3 regions of the Dehalobacter sp. genome follow, and region 2 is predicted to be linked to each of the others. Evidence: riboswitches for the same ligand, from Rfam matches in the RefSeq annotation. Region 2 holds a riboswitch; each other region holds the start of a gene.
What was found. Region 2 has a riboswitch for cyclic di-GMP ahead of OKX56_RS06285 (ArsB/NhaD family transporter). Riboswitches for the same ligand answer to the same signal wherever they lie in the genome.

Region 1: another riboswitch for cyclic di-GMP. It lies ahead of nhaB (sodium/proton antiporter NhaB); the one in region 2 lies ahead of OKX56_RS06285 (ArsB/NhaD family transporter).
Region 3: another riboswitch for cyclic di-GMP. It lies ahead of OKX56_RS11900 (DUF5667 domain-containing protein); the one in region 2 lies ahead of OKX56_RS06285 (ArsB/NhaD family transporter).

Annotation. Positions count from the first base shown of each region.
Region 1 covers NZ_JAPDHR010000009.1:18,739-22,022, reverse strand. Annotated here, with positions in the region: gene nhaB (sodium/proton antiporter NhaB) at 1-1,355, opposite strand, end outside; cyclic di-GMP riboswitch class I at 1,442-1,533, opposite strand; gene ablB (putative beta-lysine N-acetyltransferase) at 1,732-2,580, opposite strand; gene kamA (lysine 2,3-aminomutase) at 2,555-3,284, opposite strand, start outside.
Region 2 covers NZ_JAPDHR010000016.1:8,818-12,101, reverse strand. Annotated here, with positions in the region: gene OKX56_RS06290 (NADH-dependent [FeFe] hydrogenase, group A6) at 1-632, shown strand, start outside; partial or broken gene OKX56_RS06285 (ArsB/NhaD family transporter) at 629-1,903, opposite strand; cyclic di-GMP riboswitch class I at 2,090-2,175, opposite strand; gene OKX56_RS06280 (glycosyltransferase family 2 protein) at 2,276-3,284, opposite strand, start outside.
Region 3 covers NZ_JAPDHR010000045.1:597-3,880, reverse strand. Annotated here, with positions in the region: gene OKX56_RS11905 (transposase) at 1-330, opposite strand, end outside; gene OKX56_RS11900 (DUF5667 domain-containing protein) at 616-1,959, opposite strand; cyclic di-GMP riboswitch class I at 1,973-2,057, opposite strand; gene OKX56_RS11895 (TolC family protein) at 2,268-3,284, opposite strand, start outside.

The sequences.
Region 1 (3,284 bases), on a different contig from region 2:
GTGGCAACGGAAGGGATATTTGTACCCATGTTGATGGCAACTGCCAGCTTGTTGTACTGCTCCAGCGCAATAGCTCCGGCTTCAAACGCTTGCTGTGTTTCAGTCATATATACCGTAGCCACAAAAACATTGTCACTGATTGCCGAAAGGACACCGTTGGCCGCAAAGAAAGCCACAAGCTGGTTCTGCCCTTCCATGTTCAGCACCCATTGAATAATCGGCGTAAACAAATGCTGGTCATGAATAACCGCAACGACGGCAAAAAATACGACCAGCAGCGCAGTAAACGGCAATGCTTCTTCAAACGCATGACCGATGCGCTTTTCTTCAGTAACCCCGTTGAAAGCAGTAAGCAGGATAATAATCATAAGACCAATAATACCTACTTCCGCCAAGTGCAGTGCCAGGGAGAAGATCAGCATAACGCCGCACAAAGCCATAACAATCAGGCGCACACGTCCGCGCATATTCCTGGCAGCATCTTTGACTTTTACATCATCTTCCATAACATTTCTCACAGATTCCGGAAGCTGGTAGCCGTACCCCCAGAACTTAGTAACTTCAAGGATAATGGTGGTCAGAAGACCAACGATCAATACCGGGATAGACACAGGGGCACATTGTATAAAGAAATCTACGAAGTCCCATTGCATAATGGAGCCAATCAACAGGTTCTGCGGTTCACCAACCAGTGTTATTGCTCCGCCCAGCGCAGTGCCCACAGCACCATGCATCATAAGATTACGCAGAAAACCACGAAACTCGTCCAGGTCCTCATGAAGTTTCTCATCAACACTATGGTCGTGATTAATGTCATACGTTTCGTATACTTTTTCGCTGGAAGCAAACTTGTGGAAGATGCTATAGAAACCATAGGCCACGGCGATAATCACTGCCGTTACGGTCAGCGCGTCCAAAAACGCGGAAAGAACCGCACCCAGTACAGCGAACAGGAATGAAAGCGCGACTTTAGAGTGTACTTTAGTAAGGAGCTTGGAAAACAGGTACACAAGACCTTCTTTCATAAAATAGATCCCGGCAACCATGAACATCAGAAGAAGAATAACCGGCAGGTTCATTTCAACCTCGTGATAGACCATATGAGGGTTAGTAAGTCCGAGCACAACGGCTTCGATCGCCAGAAGCCCACCGGCAGGAAGCGGATAACATTTTAACGCCATTGCCAGGGTAAAAATAAATTCGACAATCAACACCCACCCGGTAACGTACATACCGGCGGTAACCATCAAAATAGGGTTCAACACCAGAAAAGCAAGAATTGTTCTTTTGTACCAGTCCGGAGCATGACCCAGAAAATTTGCTCTGAATGCTTGTCCGATGCCCATTTGTTTCATATGTACTATCCTCCCAAGTGAAAATTAAAGATATAAAAAAGAGAGTACTCCAAAACGGAACTACTCCCCCCCAAGAAGTTCATATTACTTGCAGCCTGGCAATCATAGCAACTTACAAGCAACCTTAGACCCATAGCTTTAGCGTCCTTCACTTTCACGAAGTTTGCATCAACCTGTACAACTATATATTGTTATTTTTGCTTAAGCTTTTATATTATAACAGAAAATTATTCTTTTGAATACCCTGAATATATCCACTTTATGCTGAAGTGTCCAGGTATTTATCTTAAGTATTTTGTTTTTTAATATAATCCTTTAGCAAATCAGGCTATCTCTCAAAAATCTTCTTCCCCTTGACTTACAAAATAGTATTTTACTATTTTAAAGTTTTTACCCAAATATTCATATCTTCAAAACCGCCGCAAATATGGCAGTTGTTGATTAGTCTACCCCGATACATATACCCCAGCTTGCTTAAAGACCTGTTGATTCCAAGATTGTTAGCTCTTGAAAGGCTATATGCTGTAGCAAAGCCATTGCGTTTCAAGTGTGTTTCCAGTTGGAATATCAATTCGCTTAATATGTTTCTGCCTCTATACTTTGGATAAGTGGCGCAATCAGTTATTTCAGCGTTCATGTGTTGTTTGTCAAGATCCGCCGAAGCAATACTGATAATTTTTCCTTCTTCTTCCGCTACCATATACAAAATATGATCCTGCATGACTTTTTGAAGATACTCTCTGCTGAAAATAGGAGTTGGATAGGTTTCAAATGCCGTTTGAAAAAGCTGAATTATCTGGGGAATATCGTCCGGCACGGCCTGCCTTATCGTATAGTTTTTATTCTTAGTCAGCTCGAATTTATTGGTATTCTTAACGCAATAATCGATAATTCTGTTTTCTTTCTCCTCATAGAGTGAATTTTTGCGCTTCGTATCAAGAAAAAGGGACATACAAGTTGCATCCTCTCCCTGAAAAAAACCGTCGATAACCCCCTCTGCTACAAACCCACATTCCTCAAAGAGACTAAGATCTTGTTTATAACAATTCGCAATAATCTTACCCAGATTTTCTTTTTTGGAATAATCAATAATCTCTTTGATTATCAACTCAGACAAAAGAGAATGACTCAATATTTTAAGCCTTTTATTGCGATAATCCACGTACATGTCCACACCCGAAAAGTTTGTATATAAATTTTTACATTCGTCTTGATCTATATTCATGGAAGTCCTCCCTCTTGTTGAGTCTTACGTTTGTACTTGGAATCAAGCACACTTGTTCATCTCTGTATAACTTTTCTAATCCCCGGTATTCTTTATTCTTGAATTTACTGCACGTGCCGCATTTTCGGCACTGGTGCGTTTTATCCCGAGGCTCGCTATACGTGCAAATTACACCTTCATAATTTCTAAGAATGACCTTTTCAGGGGAATATGAAATCAAGTATTGTGGATTGACTGGGATCTTCCCCCCGCCTCCAGGCGCATCCACAACAAACTGTGGAATAGCTAGACCCGAGGTATGTCCACGCAGCATTTCTATGATTTCAATCCCTACAGAAACCGGAGTTCTGAAATGCTCTATTCCTTCTGAAAGGTCGCACTGATAAAGGTAATATGGTCTAATTCTGGAGCTTACCAGTTTCTGAACCAAATCACGCATTATATAGGGGCAATCGTTAATGTCTTTTAAAAGTACAGATTGGTTGCCAAGAGGAATTCCGGCATCTGCCAATTTCTCACATGCCATGCGAGCCTCAACTGTCAATTCCTTGGGGTGGTTAAAGTGAGTATTCAGCCAAATTGGATGATATTTTTTCAGCATTTTGCAGAGCGTATCGGTAATTCTCTGAGGCATGACAACTGGTGTTCTTGTGCCTATCCGTATTATTTCCACATGTTTGATTTCTCGTATTGATCTTATGATT
Region 2 (3,284 bases):
CGGAACTAACTAAGGATGAGCATAATAACGTCGATATTGTCGTCACGACCCGGGAACTTGGCCTAATGATCAAGGAAGCCGGTCTGGATTTTATCAATCTGCCTTCGAGTGAATATGACAAACCATTGGGTGAAACCACAGGAGCCTCAGTGATCTTCGGGACCAGCGGCGGGGTTATCGAAGCTGCGCTCAGGACAGCTTATGAGTGGCTGACCGGTGATGAATTACAGAAAGTTGAGTTCGAGCAGCTCCGGGGAGATGGAGGCTTGCGAAAGGCCACAGTTCAAATCGGCGACAAGATGCTACGGATAGGCATTGCCAGCGGGCTCGGAAACGCCCGGACCCTGCTTGAGGAAATCAGAGACGGTAAGAATCAATACGAAGCCATTGAAATTATGGCTTGTCCCGGAGGCTGTGTTGCCGGAGGTGGGCAGCCCTACCATCACGGCAATTTTGAAATTGTCCGCAAGCGTCAGGAAGCCATCTATCAGGAAGATAAAAATAAAAAGATCAGAAAATCTCATGAGAATTCAGAAATCCAAAAACTTTATCAGGAATATCTGGGCCAGCCTTTCAGTGACACTGCCCATAGATTGCTTCATACTCATTTTGAAGAGAGAGAAAGAATCTAATAGTACCGCAGCAAAATATACGCCGAGGCGATCACAATGGATAGAATCATGAACGGAAATCCGATCAGGAAGTATTTTTTGTAGCTGATCGTATAGCCGTTTTTTTCGGCAATCCCTGAGACAATGACGTTGGCCGAGGCACCGACAATTGTGCCGTTTCCGCCCAGGCAGGCGCCCAGAGCCAGAGACCACCAGAGCGGCTGGAGCTGTTCTGGGGTCAGCCCGCCGAGGACCCTGATTTTTTGAATCAACGGAATCATGGTGGCCACGAATGGAATATTATCGACGAAAGCTGAAAAAATAGCGGAAAGCCAGACAATCAGCATCGCCATGACGACCGGTACACCGCCGGTAAGCCCAAGGCTCCATTCAGCAATCTTATCCAGGACGCCGACTTCGACCAATCCTCCAACTAAAACGAATAATCCGGTAAAGAAGAAGATCGTCGGCCATTCAATCGCCAGAAATACCTCTTCCGGTTCCTCATGGCTCAGCACCATGAGCAGCATGCCTCCGGCCAGCGCAATCGTAGCGGTCTCAACATGGATGACGGCGTGCAGCATAAAACCGACAATGGTCAGAGCGAGCACGGCCAGGCTTCTTTTGAGCTGGGCTCAGTCTTTAATATAGTCGTATTCATTTTGCGACAGCAGCAGGGCGATGGATTCCTTATCGGTCTTTAGCTTTTGGCGATAAAGAAAATAAAAGCCCAATAGGGTAACAGCCAAGATCACAATCGTCACAGGTGCCAGGTTCACCATGAAATCCATAAAAGTAAGCTCTGCCGGTCCGGCAATCATGATATTCGGCGGATCACCGATCAGGGTCGCGGTTCCCCCGATGTTGCTGGCTAGAATCTGGGTAATCAAAAAAGGTATTGGGTTTAATTTCAAGGTTTCAGCAATCACAATGGAAACCGGAACGACCAGCAAAACAGTCGTCACGTTATCCAGAAAAGCCGATAAAACGGCAGTCAGTATAGCCAAAGAGATCAGCAGTCTGATTGGATTGCCTTTGACTTTCTTGGCGACCCAAATAGCCAGAAAGCCGAAGACACCGGAACGTCTGGTCAGATCGACAATGATCATCATGCCGATAAGTAAGCCCAGCGTATTCCAGTCGATGTGTTCCACAGCAGTTTCCTGCGGGAATACACCCAAAAGAATCAGGAGACAGGCACCGAGGGCCGCGGCGACAGCCCGCGGGATTTTCTCCGTTACGATTAGTGCATACGTAGCTACAAAAATAACAAGGGTCAGAATCAAGGTCATGAATCGTGCACCTCCATCATTAGTGTGGTCAATTTTTATTGGCCTAACCGGTTAGAATATACCAAAATAGTTGAAATAAAAAAGAGCAGATCCATAAAAGGAACTGCTCTTCCCTGAGAAGTTCAAAATCCTTGTAGTCTGGCAATCCTGTCAGAATATCCTGGAAATGCATTTGGATTCCATTCATTTTGTATTGCATGCATTTCAAATTCCCTGATTTAGACCCATAACTTTAGCGTCCTTCACTTTCGTGAAGTTTGCCCCAACACATTAAAAATCATATTATATTTTATTTGCAAATCTGAAAAATCCTGATCAACTGGATTGTGTCCAGAAAAGAAGTATAGCATCTCCGTTCATATTTTGTAAAGATCAGTTCGATCTTCTCAAATAATATTCAAAATTCTCGAGTGCCCAGGCATCATGGTACAAATTCCCTTCCCGGGATGCAGGGTCCAAAAGTGAAGTGCAATAGGCTGTTCTTTTTCCATCGGCTAGCTCTTGAAATATTTCGAGGTATTTCCATTTGGCCTTTTTGGCAAAGCTTTCGTTACTGTTGGCTTGCTTGGCCAGCATAAAGCAGGTTTTTATGCTTCTGTTCAGCGTGCAGAGGCTTTGGGCCTGACACTTGTCACAGCCGATGAACTGGGTCATATCAATTTCCACGGTCGTGACAAAGCCGACTTTGAAAGGAGTATAATGCACAATCCTTGGTGATAATTCAGCATCGCCATACCCGCATTCCTCATTCCAATAACCGATCCGGTCAATGAGCTCAGGCCGTAACCCCTGAAGACATCCCGGAATAAAATCCATGATTACATCAATGCCGGCATTTCTCAGCTGAAGATAGGATAGATCATTCTTGACCTGAGGAATGACGGGAGGGAGAAATCTCGGATAAGGGTTATCCCGCATGGTTCCTAAGAGACCCACTTCCGGAAAAGCTTCAAATATTTCCATATACCTGGTCAGCCAGTTTTTGGTCTTGATATAGACATCGCTGTCAATCGTGAAGAAATACTGGTTGGGCTTTCTCTTTCTGAGGTTGTAGTTCAGGACATAGATCGGCCCCCGGTTAACCTTCAAGCGTGTTTTGGATTTAATTCTTTTGTCCTGAAGGCTTTTGATATAATTCCAGGTATCATCTTTGGAGTTGCAGTCGATGATATGCATTTCAAAATCTTCGTCTGAATCCAAAATCTTGTTTAGGTTCTGCATGGTAAGCCCGAGACGGTTGAAGGTAACATAGCTGATAAAAGGAGGAGGGGAGGTGCTGTCTGTCGGGTTCTGTACAGAAGGTTCAATGATTTCTTCCAGGATCCCAGGATCTAGAATCTGTTGAAGGATGGTGGCGTCGTCTAATTCTTCCCAGTCAATG
Region 3 (3,284 bases), on a different contig from region 2:
GTCTTGTAATGAATTCTCCGATACTGCTAATCTTGTAAATTCGTGAAACAGTAGTTTCAGTGCTTCTGGACGAATTTTGTCTCTCTGTTGGACAAATGCTGAAGCGGTTGCAGTCTCTGACGAATAACCCAGCCAATCATATAATTCTTTTGAAAGGCTATTGCCTCCCATGCCTACAAGCATAAGCAGCATAGTATGCAGTGATAATTTCCGTTCGCGTGAAAAATCTTGCCCTGGTCGTTTCACGCAAGCCGGTAAATCTGCTGTGATTGAGCGTATTGCTTGGTGCAGCGCAGTTCGTACCTGCTCTGGATATGCTTTCTTTTTCATTTTAGAAGGCCTCCTTAAAAATGTCCTCATTTTCAAGGCGAAGCCTTCGATTTTTATTTATTTGTCAAGTGTTTTTTTACAATTGATAAATTTTATATGCCCACCTGTATGTATAAGAAAAACACAACCATCTTAATCTGGATGGTTGTGTTTTTTAGGCCTTAACTTAATGACATTGACTACGAAGGGAGCATATCATTTGCCTGGTGGCTGTCTGTTTTCTTTTTGGGAGGCATTGCATTTTATGCTATTTGAATGATTCTCAGTTATCGAAAATATAAAGTCCTATCTTTTTCCTTGCCCTTTACCGTTATGTCCGTTATTTGAAGAGGTATTCGTGACTGTGTTCTGAATACTTTGAGCATTGACTGTTCCACCACTTTCATCACTTGTGCCATCCACTGTTGTTTCATCCGAAGCAGGCTGGTCATCGGCTATGGCAGTCTGATCGCCAGTAACCGTTACATCCTGATTATCTACAGCCGTTGCATCCTGTTCGTCCCCTGCTTCCAGGCTATCTTCCTGGTCGCTCACGGCTTGGCCCTTATTGGCCTTCTTATATTCTTTTATGTTTTGGGTTTGCTCTTTCAAGACTTCCTTCGTTTCTTTGTTCGTCTCTACTTTGATCTTCTGAACATCTTTCCTGAGCTCCTGCATGTCGTTTTTGTACTGTTCAGCCTGTTCGACTTTTTCCAGGGCAGCGGCAACGGCAGCCTCGTCACCTGAAGCACGGGCTTCACCCAACTCTGCTTTGGCCGCTGCAAATTGCTGCACTGCATCCCCATAGGCTTTTTTGGCAGCCACATAAGCTTTGATCGCAATGGTGTTTTGAACTTCGGCTTTAATGATATTCTGCATGATCTCAGCCTGATCTTCTGTCAGATTGCCGCTGATTTTTAAGACGACTTTATCTGCATCGCTTTGAACAAGCTCAATGCTGGCAAGCAGATTGCTGATCACCGTATTCTCTTCTGTGTCAGCTGCGACCGTGTCCTTTTCGGCAGTATCATTTACAGCTGTTTCATCTGTGAAAGTAGTGACGGTCCCATCATCCCCAGTAGCATCTGTAGCCGTCGTGTTCCTACCTTCAGCTGCTTGGGTATCTTCGATCATCTGCTGCACCTGGAAGTTCGCCTTCTTTATTGTATCCGAGTACGCTATCAGAGCCTTTTTCATCAAATCCAACTGGTTTTGTTCGGACATGATTTCCGCCTCGGCCAGCCTTTCATTGGCAAACTCAACGAGCAGTTCCGCTTTTCCTTCATTAGAGAAAGTTACAGCAACCTGGACACTTTCAATCATCTGTTCGATTGAATAGAGCCAGCTGTCCGGTGTTACGCCGGCTTCATCTTCAGCTGAGGCCCGGCCGGTCAAATCCATTGTTGTGGAATCGGTTGTTAGTGTATCTGTTGTTGTATCAGTCGTCGTTGAATCAGTTGTTGTGTCTGTCGTTGGGTCAGTCGTTATTGAATCTGTAGCGGGCTCTATGGCCGTATCAGGAGCACTCGTTGAAACATCCTCGATAACTGTGGTTCCATCCGTGGTTGTTTCAGCAAATACACAAGTTGGAGCGACCGCAATGATTAGCAGGACACAAAGAATTGAAACCAGAATCTTCTTATGGATCATTCTATCTACCCCTTTCGGTAACCCGGCTGTCATAACCTTTCGGTGTTAGACCCGTGGCTTTGCGTCTCCGTCTTTCGACAGATTTGCCATTATCGTTTTGGCTGAAGCCATTATAGTACAGATACTTTTGAAGTTCAATTGTTTTGGGTCTTTTCAGACCAATGGGAGGTAGAAAAGGGACTTTGGTCCTTATCACCGTATGTTTTGGTCGAGCAAGCCCAATCTGCCAGTGGTAAAAAAGGTCTTTCCGTTCACCTAAGTAATCGGTCTTTCTCGTAATATTGTTAGAGAACTGCAGCGCCCATTGGTCACAAAGCAGAATTTACGATAAGCCCAAGTTTAGCCCATTCATATGCTCTATACGCTACAGCAAGCGTGTTTTTTGCAGTCTCAATAGCTGTCTGCTGGCTAATAAAAGTGCACTTCGTTGATTCGAATTGTACCAGTGAAATCTTCCCTAACTTATAACTTAATTGTGCAGTCTTATATTCGCTCTCTACAGCTAAAAGTTTTCTCTGCTCTATGTCAAGTATTCTTTGCTTATCCAGCACAGTTTGATAAGCCTGGTAAAAACTATTCTTAAACTTTCTTTGAGAATCATCTGAGCTAGAGTCTATCTGAATATCATAACTTTTGGTCTTGGCTATAAGATAATCGGCATCAGGATCAATAGCAAGCATTTGAGCTGCTGTAACTTCAGGTACCTTTTTGACTGTTAATTCTGTATTATTATCCTGTGCCAAACTCACATTTAACTGCTGAATCGTTGCTTTTTGGGAAACATTAATCCTTTGAATATTCATTTCAAGCTCGGACAACGTGTTTTCCGCCTTAGCCACGTCTAATTCCGTGGCCATACCGAGGTCTTTTTGAATCTTAATAATCTTGACCTGTCGTTCGGCCAATGATTGTTTTGCCTTTGAATCTTCTAACTGAGTAATGAGAGTATTATATGATATATAAAGGTTTTCGACACCCCAAATCAGCGAATTATTCCCTTTTTGAATATTGACTATCGTATTAATACTATCCCCACTTTCATAGGAGGCTTTTTGCATTAAAAGTAAATTTTTCTGAGCATTTAGTAAATATGCGATCGCTGCCTCATCTTTAGGGTTAGTACCATCACCGGTACCAAAGGCAATGTTCTTGGCATTCCATTCGGACAAATAGTCGTTAGCCACTGTAATCCCCTTGTTCTTGCCGTCATAAGAATCACTGAAGCTTTTCATATTTCCTTTAATTACTGGGTTTCTTGCTAGCATGAGATCTTCTATCTCGTTGAACTCAAGTGTATTAATAGGAACGAGTTTATCATCGTCATC